3 regions of the Sporosarcina sp. P29 genome follow, and region 2 is predicted to be linked to each of the others. Evidence: riboswitches for the same ligand, from Rfam matches in the RefSeq annotation. Region 2 holds a riboswitch; each other region holds the start of a gene.

Region 1 (6,977 bases), on a different contig from region 2:
CTCCCTATTTGGCAAAAGTTTTTCCTGAAACGAATCAAGGTATTATCGAATCTCCATTAACACCAATTCCAAAGATGAAGCAAGAACTTGAAACGGCATACGCTATTGATATTCCAGGCAGGCTTTTATTAAAGCAAGATAATGCGTTACCAATCTCCGGCTCAATCAAGGCGCGTGGTGGAATTTATGAGGTGCTGAAACACGCAGAGACACTTGCATTAGATAATGAGTTGCTGGATCACACAATGGATTATAGCCAATTCGATTCACCAACATTCCGTGCATTGTTTGCAAAGCACAAAATAGCTGTAGGCTCGACTGGTAATCTAGGATTGAGTATTGGCATTATGAGTGCAAAACTTGGCTTCGATGTAACGGTGCATATGTCAGCCGATGCTAAACAGTGGAAAAAAGATTTACTACGTTCAAAAGGCGTTCACGTAGTGGAGTATATAGATGATTACAGTAAGGCAGTAGAAGAAGGTCGGCGCCAGGCAGAGGCTGATCCGTCTTGTCACTTTGTGGACGATGAAAACTCTACGGATTTATTCATGGGATATGCCGTGGCGGGGGAGCGTGTAGCAGCGCAATTGAAAGAGCAGAATATTGCTGTCGATGAAGCGCATCCACTATTCGTCTATTTACCTTGCGGCGTAGGCGGTGGACCTGGCGGTGTGGCGTTCGGATTAAAACTAGCATTAGGCGATCATGTCCATTGCTTTTTCGCTGAACCGACACACTCACCGTGCATGATGATTGGAATGATGACAGGAATGCACGATCAAGTCTCGGTTACAGACTTTGGCCTGGACAATAAAACTGCGGCTGATGGATTAGCAGTCGGCACAGCTTCAGCATTTGTCGGGAAAACGATGGAACCTTTCCTGACAGGATGCTATACGGTAGAAGATCAGACATTATTCACGCTACTGAAAAAGCTAGCGGACAGCGAAGATATTTGGCTAGAACCTTCAGCACTGGCTGGTATGACAGGGCCAGTACAAGTTATTCAGTCTAAATTACCATTAGCGGACTCCAAAGATACGACACACCTCGTATGGGGAACAGGCGGAAATATGGTGCCTGAAGACGAAATGAAGGACTATTATAATTATATGATGAAATAATATACGCTATTTCCTGGGAAATCGACAAAAGATCCGCAGACATTAGTCTCTGCGGATCTTGTTTTTTGAGTGTGTAATTTAGAAGCGCCTAGATATCACGGAAGGCGTTGTGAAGTGAAAATCCGCCCTTACTATTAATTTCTGCCACACTTCATAGTCTTACTGTAAATCTTTAAATAGCTTCAATCTCAAAAGTCTTGGAGCTAATAATAGACCGATAATTGTCCCGCTCACTGTCGATACCAGAAAAGGGGGGAGGAAGAAGAAAGCCGTTACGGTTGTACCCATCAATATTTTTGCATAAGGTACCGCAAACAAAGGTGCTATCAAACCGGTGCCGATTATCTCCCCAATACCCGCACTCCAATTCCTTTTGAAACGCTGATAGAATATGCCGGCTAAAAATGCACCGATCATACCACCTGGAAATGCGAGCAGTGAACCAGTTCCGGTCAGTACGCGTACGAGTCCTGTCATAAACGCCACTATGACAGCGGCCCCCGGACCCATTACAATTGCCACTATGACATTTACAGCATGCTGTATGGGATAAGCCCTGGCGATACCAGCAGGAAATGAAACGAACGCGGAGCCGGCAACTGCGATTGCGACAAACATGGTCATGAATATCATTTTGCGTGTATTCATGTGGACATCATTCATTTCAAAAAGGAGTGAATGGTTTTTAATAAATCGCTTGCTGCATACTGTGGATCTTTCGCCGATGCAATTGCGGAAACAACAGCTACACCATCTGCCCCAGCTTGGATAATGGAGCTAGTAGTAGCCAGTGTAATGCCACCTATAGCAACTAGCGGCATGTTAGGAAACGCAGTATGGATTTCTTCTACCAAAACGGTACCTACAACGGCTGAAGCATCGAGTTTGGTCGAAGTCGGATAGATCGGACCCAGTCCTATATAATCCGCACCAATTGATTGTGCCAGTTGTACTTCTTTTGCGTTGTGGGTAGAAACTCCAAGCCATTTATCCGGACCGATTCGCCGACGCACACTGTCTGCCTGTTCGTCATCTTGTCCAACATGAACTCCGTCTGCATTAATTGCCAATGCTAGATCCACATCGTCATTGATGATGAAAGGAACGCGGTACAGTCTGCAAAGTGCCTGACACTTCTTGGCGAATCCGAGCAAAGCTTCGCCTTCAAGTGCATTCGATCCTTTTTCACGCAACTGAAAACATGTGATACCACCGCGCAGAGCTGCTTCCACTATTGCTAACGGATCCTGACTACCCGAGTTTGGTGTGCCCATTACAAAATATAAGCCTAATGCTTTCCTCACTTCCATAGTTCGCATCAGTGCATCTCCTTTTTTAGCTCACCGTATGCCCAGTGATTTGTCGGTCCGTGCCCTGAACCAATCTTTAAACCATGTTCAATCGCAGCCTGTATGAACTGCTTTGCTTCAGCGACTGCATCCGGCAACGAAAAGCCTCTCGCTAGAAAACTCGTCAAAGCTGCTGCAAATGTGCATCCAGTTCCATGTGTATCTTTCGTTTGAATCCAAGGTGTTGTCACAGTGAACGATTGACCGTCTGCGTCTGCGTAATAATCTTTTGCATCCAGCACGTCATTTCGGTGTCCGCCTTTCATCACGACGGCTTTCGCTCCCATCTGAATAAAAGCGGTTGCAGCTTGCCGAATGTCTTCGTCTGTCTGTATTTTCATTCCAGTCAGCACTTCCGCTTCAGGAATATTCGGTGTAACAATTGTAGCCAGCGGTAGTAAATGTTCTTTTAGTGCTTGAATCGCCTGTTGTTGCAATAAAGATTGTCCACCCTTTGCAATCATGACAGGGTCAATAACTAAAGGAATTGGAGGATATTCTTTTAATAGCGCAGCAACTTCAGTAATGATTTCTGCCGAAAATAGCATGCCGGTTTTACATGCTTTTACATCAAAGTCATCAAGTACTGCACGTATTTGTGCTATGACTCCGTCGGTCTGTATCGGATATACACCGTGAACGCCATGTGTGTTCTGTGCAGTCACTGCAGTGATCGCAGACGTTCCGAATACACCTAGCTCTTGGAATGTCTTTAAGTCGGCCTGAATTCCTGCACCTCCTCCGCTATCCGAACCCGCAATGGTCAATGCTACTTGTACTGTCAATTGAAAAACCTCCTGTCTATTATGCTAAAGATGTTTTCGATTCGCGATCCAATGTATGTAATATATTTAAGAAGTTCACAGCAAAGTCTCCAGGACCACGGGAAATTTTCGCTGTTTGTTCACCAGCTCGTTTATAAAATAAAAGTGCATCTGCAACGGCTTCCAAAGGATGTTCCATTCCTACTGAGAGAAAAGCACCTGTGACAGAACTGAGTAAACATCCTGTGCCGGTTATGGTAGTCATCATAGGGTGGCCGCCTGTGATAGACAATGTGGAATGGCCGTCCGTGACGATATCGACTTCGCCTGATACTGCTACGAGACAGTTGTACTTACGAGCAGTCTTTTCCGCTAGATCTTCGATGTCTGCAGAACCTTCTCCTGCGTCCACGCCTTTAGCGGTCCAGGGTACATCTGCAATCGCAGCAAGCTCCCCTGTATTACAGCGGATCAATGTGACATCTACTTCGTCCAGTACTTTCAGGACGCTAGCTTTGCGAAAAGGGGTGGCGCCTGCACCAACCGGGTCTAGTACAACAGGTTTTCCTGCTGCACGGGCACTGTTTCCGGCCAAAATCATTGCGTCCACTGTTTGTTGCTTTAACGTACCGATATTTAAAATACTGCAAGCGGCAATTTTTGCAATATCTTCTGCTTCCTCTACTGCATCCGCCATAACGGGAGAAGCGCCTATTGCTAGTAAACCATTTGCCTGGAAATTCGCAACTACAAAATTTGTAATGCAATGAACGAGCGGTTGCTTTTGACGAAGTTGTTGAATAAGCTGCATGTTTCTCTTCCTCCCTTTAAAGGTATATATACAAAAAGCCCATGCATTGATGGGCGGTTGGGTATGAAAACTACCCACTTTCCTCCGCTAGTATGTACTAGATCAGGTTCAAAGGGTTTGCGTAATTGCATCTCAGCCAATGGCACCCCTAGTGGTTGCTATGTATCAGACAGGCTAATTATATCATATACATGAAAAAGGTTAAAATGATACTGGGATAATGGGGTGGAAGTACGTGGAAATGAGCGATTGCGCATAGAGGAAGAGGTATAACTATATGCTGAATGTTACATAATTATCTGAAGGCGTATAACTGTTTCAGATGAAATAGATAAAAGGGAGCAGATCGCAAATGGAGAAATTATTCGAAATTCAACAAATGGACCATTCAATGGATGATATATCGTTTACGTGGAGTGACACAGGTGGTTATTATCGTGTCTATAAAAATGACCGTCAAGTATATGAAGGAACGGCCCCGAAGTTTACGGATGGGCAACTAGACCCGTCACATCCTTTCCAGTATACAGTGGAACGAGTAGAAGAAGGACGGGTTCGTGATGTAATTGTTATCCAGACATCTGCCCTGACTGAGGTACAAGAAGATGAACATCCTTTACAACGACTGGTGATCACGACGATTGCCGCCTCCTCACAAATTGCTCTGTCGTGGGAGTGGATTAAGGATGTGGAGAAATTCGATATTTACCGTAACGGTCAATACCTCGAAACAATTGCTGACAATCGTTTTATTGATCGCGAGGTAAGTTCTTCGGAGTCGGTCGTTTACAGTGTGTCGGCAACATGCCCGTTGATTGATAGCAATCAGAAAATGAATATCAGTAAGTCAATCGCATCAAAAGTGTATGAAGTGATTATGCCCCCGAATCCGAATAATAAACCAACAGAAGAAGTCTATACCTTTTCTGTGCGTGTAAAGCAAAGGGATCAATTACTCACACCGATAGCTGACAGAAAAAAAATAAATAAAGTGAAGCAATGGAAGTTCCGATATACGACGTTTTTAAAGGAAGATATTATAAAGAACCCAAATCTCTTTTCACCTATTTCATACTTTACGGGGGATGATCGAGACTTTAATCCGGAAGGGAAAAGTTTCCGCACCCGTGTGGATATAGAAGGACAGTTTGTCGCAGGAGATAGCACACTGCAATTTACGAAAGCAACTGGACCAACAATTGGTATGAATTATATGAAACGGTATAAACGCCATGACCATGCATCAGTAGATGGTATAGAAATAGAGCGGTTAGAAGGGAAGTCAACAGAAGTTCATTTTGCAATCAATCATGACGTGGGCAACCCACTAACTGCTTCGCCACCTATTCATTATGAATTGAAAGCTCATTTGGATCAGAATGGGAACCTGGACTTAGTTGGTTATCATAATGATGCGCCTCATCATGAGATTTATTTAGCGCTTGATGACGAGGATTGGCGCTCGGTGCATCGTACTGAAAGTGAAGGGTTGGCGTATTTGACGGGTGTGCTAGGAGATAATTATTGGCGCTATATGACGTGTAATTAACAATGAACCGCCGCAGTCCACTATGGACTGCGGCGGTTCATTTAATTAGGCTTTACTAGTCGATGGTTTCTTGAAAACTTTTCCGATCAGAATTAAGTTTTGTGACACGTACATTCAACTTTTCGATTGACTCATCTGTTAGTTCAATTACTCCGTCTTGTTCATACTTCTTCCATGTATTCAATTCCTGTCTATATAAATGTTCGGAAAATCGATAGACGTCAATGTTTTTTTCTATAGCCTCTTTGTATGTCTCTAAAATTTGTTTAGATATCTCTTCCTCTAATCTTTTCTGGATTTCTTTTATCGAAATGGAGCCTTCCTTTGTACTCAGTGATGCTTCCACATCTACTTCCACATTAAATTTCACACCGTTTTTATTGATGGGTGTAATGGTCGGATTTACTTTATCGACTATTATGGATACATGATCATCTCTTTCTGTTTTGAAAGAAATTCGACCACGTTTAGTTTTCTTCGTCATCCACTGCAATCCTCTTGCGCTAGAACCCGTAATAAATCCTTTGAAATTGTGGCGTGAAATGGACGCAATGCCTGATAAAACAGGTGCTGCAACGGACTCTTTTGAAGACTCCCAATTATCCTTTACGTTGATAAGAGGGATTGCCGCTTCGTGTCCCGGCTCGTCCAAACCGATAATCAGCTCACGTATATTCGTAGGATAGACAAACGATTCTTGTTCGTAGGAATTGTCTGGATCACCAAGTTTTGATAGGGTAAGTGCTTTGTTAATAACAGGGCGGACCAGCAACACGTCCTGCACCGGATCCTTTGTAGCATATAACCAAATTTGATAGCGCGTCTCTAGATACCGTGTAATTCTGTCAATGACTGCATTTAATTTGCCATGCTCCAACACCTTTTCCGATACAACAATGTAAGAAGCATGTCCCCAAAATACCTGCTGGTCAACGGAGTGATACAGCTGGGCAAGGGCATCATCAAATGTATCGGCCTTGGCAAATCCTACTTCTGCCTGAGGTATGTCACTCACGGGTTGTTCAGATTTTGGTGTATTGGCAAAGTCGATAATCTGTAGATATATGTGAAATTGATTATCTATATAATCAACGCCCAAGCCATTGACATACAGCATTCGCTCGGGTTCTCTCATATCCCAGCAACCCGCCAAGAATAACGTCAGACAAAGTGTAGCGAACAACGCAGCTTTTTTCATTCTCCGGTTCCTTTCTGGCGTGTTTTATCCTTTGGATGCAATACGTCAGGTCGCTTATTGTATTGTTCAGTAGGTAGGCGGAGCAATGTCTTTTTAATATTTGTCCACTTGATGTCTGTTGCAATACTTAAATAAGGAACCCCGAATGTATGGATAGTTGATAAATATAAAAGGGTAGC
Region 2 (6,977 bases):
ACCGAATCTGCGCAAGAAACTTCCGACCGCACGGTATCGACAAATCACTTCTAATCCTTTACCAAAGACCGTAGCAGGCTTCACCGTCATCGTTACTTCATCTAGATCAGCATCGATGTAATGTGTCGGTATGTTTTGCTCCGCCAATTTCTCAAAAAAGTATTGTGTCATGCGAAGTCCGGACTTTCCGGCGCCATCAATTGTCAGGCCTACTGTGTTGGCACCTGGATCGAATACACCATCTTCCCCTGTTACATCATCCTTGAATTTCAATAGCACGTGGCCATCTTCCAAGCGGTAGACGTCTTTCGTTTTACCAGAATAGGTTAATTTCATCCGTACGATTCTCCTCTATTCATAAATGTGTACTACTTATTCAGTATAAAGCACTTTGGTCAGAAGAAAAAGTCTTGTTTGACGAATCTTGACAGGCGTCAAGGCAGTGTACACAAAAATTTCTTATACTTAAGATAATAAATACAAACGAAAAGGATGAGGAAAATGAAAAAAGCCGTATTTTTAATGGAGCCATTCAGCTGCCCATCATGTGTTAAGAAAATTGAAGGTGCCCTATCCCGAGCGAAAGGTGTACAACAAGTAAAAGTATTATTCCACTCCAGTAAAGTTCGGGTCGAGTTTGATGAATCTGTCGTAGAAGCCAATGAATTGCAGGAATTAATTGTCAAACTCGGCTATCCAGTTCTCAATCAAAAAGTCTCATAAAGAGGAGGTATTCAAATGAATGCAAAACAAACTGTGCGCATCACTTCCCTATCCGCGATGTTGCTTGGTATAGCGATCATCTTGCACTTCGCGGGCTTTCATGACGCGCGTCAGATTACATTAATCGCTGCCACTATCATTGCGGGTACTCCGATTGCTATAAAAGCGTGGAAAGCTATTCGAATGAAAGCTTTCAGTATTGAGCTTCTTGTCACCATCGCTGTAATCGGTGCACTGTTTATCGGCGAGTATGTAGAATCCGCGGCAGTGACTTTCCTATTTTTATTTGGAGCATTACTTGAAATTCGTACAATGGAGAAAACACGCTCTTCCCTCAAAGCACTTGTTGATCTGGCCCCGCTAGAAGCGAGTGTCCTTCGGGATGGTAAACTTGTCACGATTGCTGTTGATGACGTAGAAATCGGTGACCGGGTAATCGTTCGCTCAGGTGAACAAGTTCCGGTAGACGGTCCGATTGTTTCAGGAAATGCTTCTCTAAATGAAGCAGCCATCACAGGAGAATCGGTACCCGCATCCAAATCACTAGATGATCAAGTATTTAGCGGGACGTTAGTAGACAATGGCTATATTGAAATAATTGCAGAACGTGTAGGTGACGATACAGCATTCGCTCGTATTATCGAGCTAGTCGAAGAAGCACAAGAAGCCAAGTCGAAAACTCAAAAATTCTTAGAGCGATTTGCTAACATTTATACACCTTCCATCGTCATCCTATCGATTATCGTCTATATATTCACACGCAATATCGAAATGACATTAACATTCCTTGTCATCGCTTGTCCTGGTGCCCTCGTCATTTCAGCCCCCGTCTCGATCGTAGCCGGAATTGGTAACGGAGCCCGTCACGGCGTGCTCATTAAAGGTGGCGACGTGATGGAGCAATTGGCGAAAATCGACACTGTCGTCTTTGATAAAACAGGTACTTTAACTAAAGGACGTCCAGAAGTTACTGACATCCATAGCTTTGGCATCGACAAAGAAGAGCTACTACGCTTAACTGCAGAAGCTGAACTGATGTCTGAACACCATCTCGGTCAAACGATCGTTCGCGAAGCAAAAAAACGCTTGATTCATTTAAAACACCAAGCACAAGACGCACAAGTTATGAAAGGTAACGGACTTCTTGCTGAAGTAGATGGCCAACAACTGGCAGCTGGTAACCGAAAGCTGATGATCTCACAAGGTATAGCTATCTCTCCAACTATAGAAGAGTATGCATCCAAGCGAGAAAAAGCAGGTAACACAGCCGTGTTCATCAGTATTGGAGGAGAAATCGCAGGTATTATTTCCATAGCGGATCAAATCCGTCCAGAAGCCGCGGCTGCCCTAGCTAAACTACGAAGAAATGGTATCAAACAAATGATTATGCTAACCGGCGACAATGTACACACCGCCCGACTCGTTGGCGAACAACTTGGTCTCGATAGCGTCTATGCGGAGCTGCTACCTGAAGACAAAGTAGCCGCTGTCCAAAAGTTGAAAGCGCAAGGACATCGAGTAGCGATGGCAGGTGACGGAATCAATGATGCGCCGGCAATCGCCACTGCAGATATCGGACTGGCAATGGGTAAAGGCGGAACAGATATTTCCATGGAAACAGCGGATATCGTCTTGATGGCGGATCGACTGGATCAATTCGCCCACGCCTATGCATTATCGAAAGCGACTGTGAACAATATGAAGCAAAACACTTTCTTCGCAGTCGGCACAGTAGTTTTATTGCTAATCGGTGTACTGCTAGGCAAAGTCTTCCTAGCATCCGGCATGCTTATCCACGAAGCAAGTGTGCTTCTTGTCATATTGAACGCCATTCGATTAATACGCTATACTAGTGACAAAGTGTCCAATCGAAATGTAAGCGAGGTGAAGGTGAATGAGTCAGCAGCCCCACAATAACACGACCGATCATCGAATGTGTGTATCGCTTGTTCCACTGTTCAATCACTTGGAAAAAGATCAGATGAAGCACATTGTAGAACTTGCACGAAGCACCCCCTACCCACGTGGACAAATTATTTACAATGAAGGCGACCGCTCCGAAGGCTTGTATATTTTGCATAAAGGACGAATCAAAATATATCGCCTGTCAGAAAACGGCAAAGAGCAGATCGTACGAATTTTAGAGCCGGGAGATTTCACAGGCGAGCTATCGTTATTTGATGCTAAACCTCATGACGCCTATGCAGAAACACTCGAACCCGTAGAACTATGTGTTATTCAACGGGACCAAATGCAGCAACTTCTACAAGAACATCCCGCGATTTCATTGAAGATGTTAGAGGAGTTCTCTTCCCGCCTCGCCCGAACGGAACAACGAGCGGCGCGAATCGGTATGGAATCAGCAGAAACGCGTATCGCACTTTACCTAGTTGACTTATCAGAAGAACAAAGACAATTGATAGTCGAGTTACCAATGAGTCGCAAAGACCTTGCCTCTCACTTAGGGACGACACCCGAGACAATCAGTCGAAAGTTAAGCGCCTTCGAAGAGTCTGGCTGGATTCGCCAGTCCAGTATGAAAGCAGTAGAAATTCTAGATTTGGATGCTTTATTGCTTTTATAAAAGAAACGCTTTTCATTCTATCGTACACGTGATAGGCTAGTTCTGAAAACCAAATATTTTGACCATTAGGGGAATCCTTTACAAGGACTGAGAAAAGAGTGTGGCTCTGAAACCCTTATTACCTGAACAGGTTAGCACCTGCGGAGGGAAGTGGCGAGTCGTTCCGTATGTATTTCTGTCGACATTTCTACCACTTTCCGATTCGGGAAGTGGTTTTTTCTATTGGAGGGGAATGAATGAAATTATTGGGCGTGACCGACGACCGTCTTTCGGTGGATGAACTGACACTACATTTGTTGCGCACAGCACCGTTTCTTGATGCCATCATTTTGCGAGAAAAGTCCAAGTCAGATGAACAGCTAGTAGATCTAGTTACCCGTCTTGCAAGTACTGAATTCCCACTCGACAAGCTTATTCTTCATGCCAGACCTCACTTGGCTAGAAGACTGAAGCTCAAAAAAGTGCAACTGACTGGCTATGGAATGTCGTTACAGGATGCACATCGAGAATTCCCCGAGCTCTCTTTTGGTTGCTCGATTCATTCATTGGAAGAAGCAAAGGTAGCTATGGATGAGGGAGCAAACTGGCTATTGTACGGTCATGTTTTCGAAACGTCATCGAAACCTGGGCTGCCAGCGCGTGGAACGGAAGAGTTGTTTTCTATTGCACAGTGTAGTTCGATTCCTGTGTATGCAATTGGTGGAATTCAGCCGCATCACTTACCTAATTTACAGCAAAATCACGTGACAGGCGTGGCCGTATTATCCCCTATGCGTTCACTGAAAACTTTGCAGAGTTATAGAAAAGGAGAGGTATCTCATGGAGAAAATGATTGATCTGAACGGCAATTCGTACCCCGTCATTCCTGAAGTAGAGACGATCCAGCAGTTACTTGAGCACTTAGGGCTTGGCGATCGTATTTTGATCGTGGAGAAAAACAAGGAAATTTTGCAGAAAGATCACTACGACGCACCGATCATGGACCGAGACCAAATTGAAATCATACATTTTGTAGGAGGCGGATGAACATGTTAAAAATTGCAGATAAAGAATTCTCTTCACGTTTATTACTAGGCACAGGGAAATATCCTTCATTTGATATTCAAAAGCAAGCAGTGGCGGTGTCAGAAGCAGAGATTCTGACATTTGCGGTACGACGCATGGATATTTTTGAAGCTTCGCAACCCAATTTCCTCGAACAACTTGATTTAACGCGCTATACATTGCTTCCGAATACAGCAGGCGCTAGCACAGCGGAAGAAGCCGTACATATCGCACGTCTCGCCAAAGCTTCCGGACTTTGCGACATGGTGAAGGTGGAAATCATCGGCTGTAGCCGTTCGCTGCTTCCTGATCCTGTGGAAACATTACGCGCGTCTGAAATGCTGTTAGAGGAAGGTTTCATTGTATTACCCTATACTTCAGACGATGTAGTACTTGCGAGAAAACTATGTGAATTAGGTGTCCACGCTATCATGCCGGGTGCTGCGCCAATCGGCTCGGGCAGAGGCATTCTAAATCCGTTGAATTTGTCATTTATCATTGAGCAGTCCAATGTACCCGTCATTATTGACGCAGGGGTCGGCTCTCCAAAAGACGCTGCTTTCGCGATGGAACTCGGTGCAGACGGTGTATTGCTGAACACAGCCGTATCGGAAGCAGCCAATCCCGTCATGATGGCCGAGGCAATGAAGCTCGCAATTGAAGCGGGACGTCTCGGTTATAAAGCTGGACGTATGCCGGTCCGCGATTACGGCGTGGCTAGCAGTCCAACTGAAGGGCTTGTGACGACTTGAACAGTAAATATTCTCGGCAAGAGCTGTTTGCACCCATCGGACCAATCGGGCAACAGCGTATCCGCGAAGCAAAAGTTTTCGTCTTAGGAGCTGGTGCTCTTGGCTCTTCAGGAGCGGAGATGCTAGTGCGGGCAGGCGTCGGCGAACTGACCATTGTCGATCGCGATATTTTGGAATGGACTAATCTTCATAGACAGCAATTATACTCAGAACAAGATGTCATCGATCAATTGCCGAAAGCAATCGCTGCGGAAAGCCGATTGCGCGCGATCAACAGCGACGTGAAAGTTCGTGGGATTGTGGCGGATGTGACGCCTGAAAATGTCCTTGAATTATTCGAAGGCCATCATTTCATTCTCGATGGCACAGATAATATCGAAACTCGATTACTCGCAAATGACGCCGCATTACAACTCGGCATCCCCTTCTTCATGGGCGCTTGCGTCGGTAGCTATGGGCTGACATTTCCTATTGGTGTAAAAGAAGGAACGCCCTGCTTACATTGTCTGCTCGAAGCGTTGCCGCCACAGTCTTTAACATGCGATACAGTCGGCGTCATCTCGCCCATCGTCGTCACGACTGCCGCCCGTCAAACCGCGGAACTGCTGAAGTGTATCACGGGGGCGACGATGGAACCCCGCCTGGAATCCGTCGATCTCTGGACAGGCGAACGTGCCGCCATGAACGTACAAAGCATGAAAAAACCTACTTGTCCAAGTTGCTCAGACACCCCTGTCTATCCTTACTTGTCTGCCAATGAAGTAATTCGTACAGCCGTACTATGCGGACGCGACACGGTTCAACTGACATGGCCGAAGAACCGACAAGTTGAGCTGATGCCATTTGCTAATTCCATTCGCGATATTGTTTCTAATTTAAAGCAAAACCCTTATTTAGTTTCCTGTGAATATAACGACCATCGACTCGTGTTATTCCGCGATGGCCGGATGTTGGTGCATGGAACGAAGGATATTACGGCCGCGCGGAAGATCGTGGCAGGTTTGCTTGGGTGACGATTGGATCTTAGGTAGAGCGGTTGTGCGTGGTTTTATAAGCGGGTAGCGGGTCACTTTGAGCGGATGCCAACACTATTGAGCGCAGCCATGATTTTATGAATGAGCTACACGATTGAACTTGGCATTGAGCGGGTAACACGTCACTTTGAGCGGATCGCAAGCAGTATAGAGCGCCCCAGCAGTTTTATGAGCGGGTAACTCACCGCATAGAGCGGCTAGCGTGTCACTTTGAGCGGATCGCAAGCAGTATAGAGCGCCCCAGCAGTTTTATGAGCGGATAACTTACCGCGTAGAGCGGCTAGCGTGTCACTTTGAGCGGATCGCAAGCAGTATAGAGCGCCCCAGCAGTTTTATGAGCGGATAACTTACCGCGTAGAGCGGCTAGCGTGTCACTTTGAGCGGATTGCCAACACTATTGAGCGCGCCCACGATTTTATGAGCGAGCTCAATAGTAAACTCTATATCAGGTGCCCATCAAAACACCATCATAAAAAACGCTCCGGAAAGCCCTAAAACGGCCGTCCGAAGCGTTTATTTCATTAAAATTCTAGCCGTACACTTACTCAGTCACATCCGCCTCAGCCGAACTCTCTAGCCTCAATACACCATCCGTCATCTTGTACACTTTATCTACGTACTTGATCAATCGTACGTCATGCGTCACGACAATGGTTGCCGTTTGATTGGACTTCGTTTCATTTCGTAACAACTCCATTACTTCAAACGCACGATCAGAATCGAGCGAAGCAGTAGGCTCATCTGCCAAAAGTATCGCCGGCTTACTGAACAGCGCTTTGGCAATCGCCACACGTTGACGCTCGCCGCCCGATAAATCGGAAGGATAATTCTTATGCAACT
Region 3 (6,977 bases), on a different contig from region 2:
ATTTTGGATACATTGTTAATGGTCTATTTACATCAGACGATCACACATGCCCGGGTGGATGAAGAACTAGATCGACTCTTAAAAACGGGTAGCAATCATCGAAATGTGTTGGAGGATAATTATACTGAAACGACTTTGCATCATATTATTCTTATGGAAAGCGGTGGTGAACGAGACGTCGCGATTCTCGATGATAGAGGAAATATCGTACAGCATTCACTGGATACTGAAGGTATTCTCGGTCCATATGTATCCCAAGTAAATGAAAAGCTACTGACTGAAGATACTATATTACCCGTTGATTGGGAGAAGTCTCCTTATCTTGTCAGTGTGCATCCGTATGAAGCAAAAGGTGTTTCAGGGAATCTTGTCATGCTGCAAAGTACGGTTCCTATACGACAACTTGTCAATCAACTCAATGTACATTTTCTACTTGCAGGTGGTGGAAGCATTGTCGTTCTGTTCGTTGTCTACTTATTACTATCTAAATGGTTAACACGCCCACTCATTCGAATGAAAGAAGCAACGGAACAGATGAGCGAAGGTTTGTACGATGTGGACTTGCCGAAGCTTTCGAATGATGAGCTGGGAGAACTCGCAGCTTCCATCCGGAAATTATCGAATGACTTGAGTCGTGTCAAACGCGAACGAAAAGAGTTTCTAGCGTCCGTGTCTCACGAAATGGGAACCCCCCTTACGTACTTGATCGGTTATGCCAAAGTGGCTCAACGCACAGAACTGAGTGATACAGAGCGGTTCAACTACTTATCGATTATTGAAGAAGAAGCCGAGCGCTTAAAAACACTCGTGAAAAACTTGATGGATTTAGCGCAAATGGATGAAATGACGTTCACTGTGACGAAAACCGAATTCTCTGCTGAAGAGTTCATCCGAGATATTGTACAGCTCGTCCAACCATCTTTTGATTTGAAAGGAATTACGCTTCTGATTGAACAAGCTGGCGATTTTCCTATCGTGGCAGATCGAATGCGTCTTGAACAAATTATTCTTAATCTGTTAGACAACGCGCTACATTATTCTGAAACTGGCAGTACCGTAATCGTTCGTGCGTTTCAAGATAAAAAGCATAGCATTTTACAAGTGGAAGATAGCGGATGCGGCATTGCAGTTGAAAATCAGCAACAAATATTTGAAAAGCTCTACCGTGTCGAGAAATCGCGTTCCCGTTCATTTGGCGGTGCTGGTCTTGGTTTGGCGACGGTGAAGGAATTAACAGAAGCGCACGGTGGCACGATCGAGGTAGAAAGCGAATTAGAAAAAGGTAGTATCTTTACGGTACGATTATAATGAAAGTAGATGATGCATATGAAAACAATTTTGCTAGTTGATGATGAACAACGCATGCTCGATCTGCTCGAACTATTCCTCGCACCACACGGATATCGTTGCTTGCAAGCGACTGACGGCCAAAAAGCACTTGAGCTATTCAGCGTGGAGGACGTACATCTTGTATTGCTCGATGTCATGATGCCTGGCATGGATGGCTGGGAAGTTTGCCGCAGAATTAGAGATGTTTCAGCTGTACCTGTAATTTTATTGACGGCTCGATCTGATAAATCTGATGTTGTAAAAGGACTTGACCAAGGGGCGGATGATTATATTACAAAACCATTTGACGAGCGCGAACTTACCGCGAGAGTGCGCGTGGCATTACGGCGTACAGAGGACGACAATCAACCGAAGTCTATTCATGAAGGTCCATTCACTCTTAACTTGGAGTCCTATTCCATCCTATACGACACGCAGGAAGTTCGTCTTACATTAAAGGAATTCTATATTATTGAAGCGATGATGACTCGGCCAAATCGGACGTTCACACGGGAAGACTTGCTTCAAGTAGCTTGGGAATATGATACGTATACGGAAGTTCGAACAGTCGATTCGCATATTCGAAATCTACGAGATAAGTTGAGGAAATCGAATTTCCCCATTGACGAGATTTTGATGACAGTTTGGGGTATCGGCTATAAGTGGAGATAATTACAGATCATGCTATACACATAAAAAAGGCTACTTTCCATGAATGAATGGAAAGTAGCCTTCTCTTATTGATCGGCATGCCGACGATTGACTCTTTTGCCCTGTTGTACATAGGAGTATGTAACTCTCGTTATAGCAAACTTGGTGATTTTTTCTTAATTACGTAAAATAACATACACTAGATATACAACGTACGCTACAGCTAACATGAGACCTTCACGCTTACCAATTTTGAAGCCCGTTCTAGCGAATAGCAATAATACTAAGGTCAATACAAGCATTATGATGACGTCAATAAATACTTTATCGTTCACCGCGATGGGCGTAATGACAGAGGAGGCCCCGAGAACAAACAGGATGTTGAAAATATTGCTCCCGACGATGTTCCCTAAAGCAATTTCGCTCTCCTTTTTCAATGCCGCTGAAATCGATGTAACTAATTCAGGCAGAGAAGTACCGATTGCGATAATCGTAAGACCTACCAATGTTTCACTCATGCCAAGAGAATAAGCGATTTTCGTGGCGTTACTTACGACTAAATCTCCTCCGAAAATAATTGCTGCCAGCCCGACTAAAGTAATTAGTATATTCTTGCCCCACTTCACATTCTCAGTGGCTTGTGTAAGCGTAGAATTTTGACGGCTTCTAAGACCAAGTTCGATCACATAGTACATAAAGATTGAAAGGAATAGCAAGAAAATTATTCCATCACCACGGGTAATCATATTGCTACTGAAGCCTTGTAGTGCCATATCACTCATCAACACCAACATCACTATACCCGCCAGCAAAGTAAACGGAATCTCTTTCCGTATCGTTTCACTTTGTACCTTCAGCGGAAACAGAAATGCTGCCATCCCGACAACGATCGTAATATTGAATATATTACTCCCCACTACGTTCCCTACTGCGACGTCCGCGTTTCCGCCCATCGCTGCAATTATACTGACCGTCGCTTCTGGTGAGCTAGTTCCAAGTGCTACAATAGTCAGCCCAATCAATATAGGTGGAATTTGTAAAAGTCTTGCGATATTTGAAGAACCATCCACGAAATAGTCGGCCCCTTTTATTAATAATACAAATCCAATAATGAGTAAAACATAGGACATATATTGGTTACCTCCTCCATAGGAATGATATTTCTAATTAGCTGTATGCAAGCGTGTCTAGACTACAATAAAATAATTGCTTCAATTACTGCATACTTGAGGCACATAATGACATGCACCATGATGAAAAACAGAATATGTATTTGACTTTACTTCCCCATAGCATTCATCCTTCTCAATCCCAGATATGTTATACGATGTAAGCTCTACTACTTTGCTCCTTCCCTCTTTTGTTTTTTCATTTTTGATTATCTCACGTCATCACTACTTATGCATCTTACAAGTCATACAAAGACATTCACTTCTCGTCATTACATGCTCTCTTGAGTGGTGTTGAAATCTTTTATAAAAATAGCTTGTCCATAGATCTATCTTTACAGACAAGCCAGCGATATACTTTTCTACAAACTTACTATAGGACTGAATGTACAATATTTTGGAGATTTTCTTCTGATTACGCATTTCTGTTTCCTCACCGATCACATAAGTTACATGTAAATAACGGAACCTATGGAAATTAAAAGTATAATTACTCTTTGAAAACCGATTAAGGTATGGTAGACTGTTCCTGTTCGAACAATTAAATACTATAACTAGGGGTGTCCAACGTTATTGGACTGAGATGGAATGATAGTACACGCATTCCGGACTCTTTGGACCTGATCTGGCTCGTACCAGCGTAGGGAAGTTTTCATTTTATCAGCGACGCGTATTTTTGCGTTTTGAAGACCAGGTCCTATCTACGGAACTGGTCTTTTTTGTTGCCGATTCCCATCACTTAAATCGAGTCATGTCGCCCCTTAAAAGGAGACGATGACAAAATGCAAGAGAAGAAAGAAGAAATCCATATCCATGAATGTTTTCCAGCCAGTAGAAAGATTTACGTACGAGGAAGTCGTCCAGACATACTCGTACCAATGCGTGAAATTGAGCTATCACCAACTGTAACTGATCAAGGTGAAATAGCGAATGAACCTTTCCGTGTGTATGATACAAGCGGTAAATATACGGAAGCTGGTTATCAAGTGGATATCAAAAAAGGACTTCCAATTATCAAGAAGAACTGGATAATTGAACGAAATGACGTGGAAGAGTATGAAGGCAGGCAAGTGAAGCCGCGGGATAATGGATATCGTTCACTAGAAAATATGCAAAAAGATGCAGAATTTCCATTGTTGAAACGTAAGCCATTACGTGCAAAAAGCGGCATGAATGTTACACAAATGCATTATGCGCGCAAAGGAATCATAACACCTGAAATGGAGTTCATTGCAATCCGTGAAAATGTAACGCCTGAACTTGTACGGGATGAAGTAGCGAAAGGACGGGCAATTATTCCGTCTAATATTAACCACCCAGAAGCGGAACCGATGATTATCGGAAGTAAATTCCATGTGAAAATCAATGCGAATATCGGTAATTCTGCTGTCTCCTCATCGATTGCTAAAGAAGTGGAAAAAATGACATGGGCTACACGTTGGGGTGCAGACAATATCATGGATTTGTCAACAGGAAAGAACATTCACACAACACGTGAATGGATCATCCGCAACTCCCCTGTCCCAGTAGGAACGGTACCACTTTATCAAGCGTTGGAAAAAGTGAACGGCAAAGTGGAGGATCTCTCATGGGAAGTATTCCGCGACACATTGATCGAACAAGCAGAGCAGGGTGTCAGCTACTTTACAATCCATGCGGGTGTTCTACTCCGTTATATTCCCATGACGATTCATCGTGTGACTGGAATTGTCTCACGGGGTGGTTCTATTATGGCACAGTGGTGTATGTTGCATCATAAAGAAAGTTTTCTCTACACACACTTTGAAGATATATGTGAAATTATGAAACAGTACGATATCGCGTTTTCATTAGGAGATGGATTACGTCCCGGCTCAATTGCTGATGCCAATGACGAGGCACAATTCGCTGAACTTGAAACACTTGGCGAACTGACGAAAATTGCGTGGACACATGATGTGCAAGTCATGGTAGAAGGTCCTGGACATGTGCCAATGCATTTGATTAAGGAAAACGTTGATAAGCAAATGGAGATTTGCCAAGAAGCACCTTTCTATACGCTCGGTCCTTTGACGACAGATATTGCGCCTGCTTATGACCACATCACATCTGCTATTGGTGCAGCTATGATCGGTTGGTTCGGAACGGCAATGTTATGCTATGTAACTCCTAAAGAACATCTTGGTTTACCGAATAAAGATGATGTGCGTGAAGGCGTCATTACGTATAAAATCGCAGCCCATGCAGCTGATTTAGCTAAAGGTCATCCGAATGCACACAAACGTGACGACGCATTATCAAAAGCCCGTTTCGAATTCCGTTGGCGAGATCAATTTAATTTAAGTTTGGATCCTGAACGCGCGATGGAATATCATGATGAAACATTGCCGGCTGAAGGAGCCAAGATCGCCCACTTCTGTTCGATGTGCGGACCTAAGTTTTGCAGTATGCGAATTTCACACGACATTAGAAAATACGCTGATGAAAACAGTTTAGAAGAGAAGCTAGCAATGGAAAGTGGCATGAAGGAGAAAGCTGAAGAATTTAAAAAATCCGGTGCTGAAATCTATTATTGATAAGGAGTGAATGGAGTTATGACAACTGAACAGTTAATTCATCAGATCTCTGTAAAACGCCGAAATCTTCATCAGTTAGAAGAACAGTTGGCTCTCCTGCAAGCACAGTGCATACACGAATATACTGAAAACGTAACCTATAGGAAGTGTATGAAATGCTTGAAGATCGAGAGTGTCCATTATTAATACATGTTCTGCCATTCATGAACAGGATTTGTGCTCTTTTAGCTTCCTGAAAAAATCATCGGTATTGTGACTCAATATCGTTTTCCATTCACGCGCCCGATTACACAAATACTTTTAGCCGTTGTCCTTTAAAAGTTGAATTTGAAGTTGGTACAATAAAAAATGACCCACCTCGTCCCTTTACAATGCGGACGTTGGTGAGTCATTTTCATCATAATAACAGGATCTGAAATCGCAGACATTTTCAATGTACCCCTTTACTAAGTAAGTTACACTCAAAAGCCCTCCATTGCTGGAGGGCTTTTGAGTATTAATCTCAGTATTTAATCTATAGATTATTTTAAACACCCAGCTGCCGCACTCCCTGCTAGCCATACCCCGCCAACAACAGTACCTAAAGCCCATCCTGCTGGACCACTAACACCTGCAACTGTCATAAGCCCAGTAAAGGCTCCAGTATGTGCAAAGCCAGCAAGAGTTGCAGCGCCACAGCCACTTATTTTAGCCATCGACACAACATTCGAGTTTGCTTCTTCGATTATTTCTTTTTTGTACTTCTCACCTTCTGGACGCGCTAAAACTTCATTAAGTTTTTCTAAGGTTTGTACTAACTCATTAAAATATTCTTTACCGATTCGAGATTCCAATTCTACTTCTCTTTCGATGGTCACTGTGCCATCTTTTTCATTCAATACAAGATATTCCGAAGTAATCTTAGCTACCTCATCCACATGTAAACTAGCAGCCTGAGTATTTTGTGGTGTCCATACAATACTAACCATCATCACTAAACAAGTAATAATGGTAAATATACTGAACTTATTTTTCTCAAATAACATTCCAGTCATTCCCCCTACTTCTAAGCAATAATCATAATAAATGTAAAACTAATTACAAATCTCATTATTCCTTACGTGATAATAAAGAGATAAAAAAGTTTATTACAAATCCCGCTACTAACAATAGAATTAATAATGGCCAGGTAATTTCGTTTTGCACACTACTTATTAGGATAAAAACAAGAACAACACTAATTAACGTAATTAGCAAGTGGCTCATTTTCATTGAGATCACCTCCGCCATTGCT

What was found. Region 2 has a riboswitch for thiamine pyrophosphate ahead of CSV68_RS13570 (thiamine phosphate synthase). Riboswitches for the same ligand answer to the same signal wherever they lie in the genome.
Region 1: linked by a shared signal. The riboswitch ahead of thiM (hydroxyethylthiazole kinase) and the one ahead of CSV68_RS13570 (thiamine phosphate synthase) in region 2 are both predicted to bind thiamine pyrophosphate.
Region 3: linked by a shared signal. The riboswitch ahead of thiC (phosphomethylpyrimidine synthase ThiC) and the one ahead of CSV68_RS13570 (thiamine phosphate synthase) in region 2 are both predicted to bind thiamine pyrophosphate.

The regions. Positions count from the first base shown of each region.
Region 1 is NZ_PDYX01000005.1:168,865-175,841, reverse strand. Features, by position in the region: gene CSV68_RS06905 (D-serine ammonia-lyase) at 1-1,127, shown strand, start outside; gene thiW (energy coupling factor transporter S component ThiW) at 1,287-1,775, opposite strand; gene thiE (thiamine phosphate synthase) at 1,787-2,446, opposite strand; gene thiD (bifunctional hydroxymethylpyrimidine kinase/phosphomethylpyrimidine kinase) at 2,446-3,261, opposite strand; gene thiM (hydroxyethylthiazole kinase) at 3,281-4,051, opposite strand; TPP riboswitch at 4,114-4,211, opposite strand; gene CSV68_RS06880 (DUF3238 domain-containing protein) at 4,404-5,600, shown strand; gene CSV68_RS06875 (Ger(x)C family spore germination protein) at 5,656-6,798, opposite strand; gene CSV68_RS06870 (spore germination protein) at 6,795-6,977, opposite strand, start outside.
Region 2 is NZ_PDYX01000019.1:32,755-39,731, forward strand. Features, by position in the region: gene CSV68_RS13550 (phosphoribosylaminoimidazolesuccinocarboxamide synthase) at 1-336, opposite strand, end outside; gene CSV68_RS13555 (heavy-metal-associated domain-containing protein) at 502-723, shown strand; gene CSV68_RS13560 (heavy metal translocating P-type ATPase) at 739-2,640, shown strand; gene CSV68_RS13565 (Crp/Fnr family transcriptional regulator) at 2,618-3,307, shown strand; TPP riboswitch at 3,365-3,473, shown strand; gene CSV68_RS13570 (thiamine phosphate synthase) at 3,544-4,143, shown strand; gene thiS (sulfur carrier protein ThiS) at 4,127-4,333, shown strand; gene CSV68_RS13580 (thiazole synthase) at 4,330-5,103, shown strand; gene CSV68_RS13585 (ThiF family adenylyltransferase) at 5,100-6,116, shown strand; gene CSV68_RS13590 (ABC transporter ATP-binding protein) at 6,679-6,977, opposite strand, start outside.
Region 3 is NZ_PDYX01000006.1:105,166-112,142, forward strand. Features, by position in the region: gene CSV68_RS07465 (sensor histidine kinase) at 1-1,308, shown strand, start outside; gene CSV68_RS07470 (response regulator transcription factor) at 1,327-2,001, shown strand; gene CSV68_RS07475 (calcium/sodium antiporter) at 2,157-3,110, opposite strand; TPP riboswitch at 3,696-3,813, shown strand; gene thiC (phosphomethylpyrimidine synthase ThiC) at 3,932-5,704, shown strand; gene CSV68_RS07485 (hypothetical protein) at 6,226-6,729, opposite strand.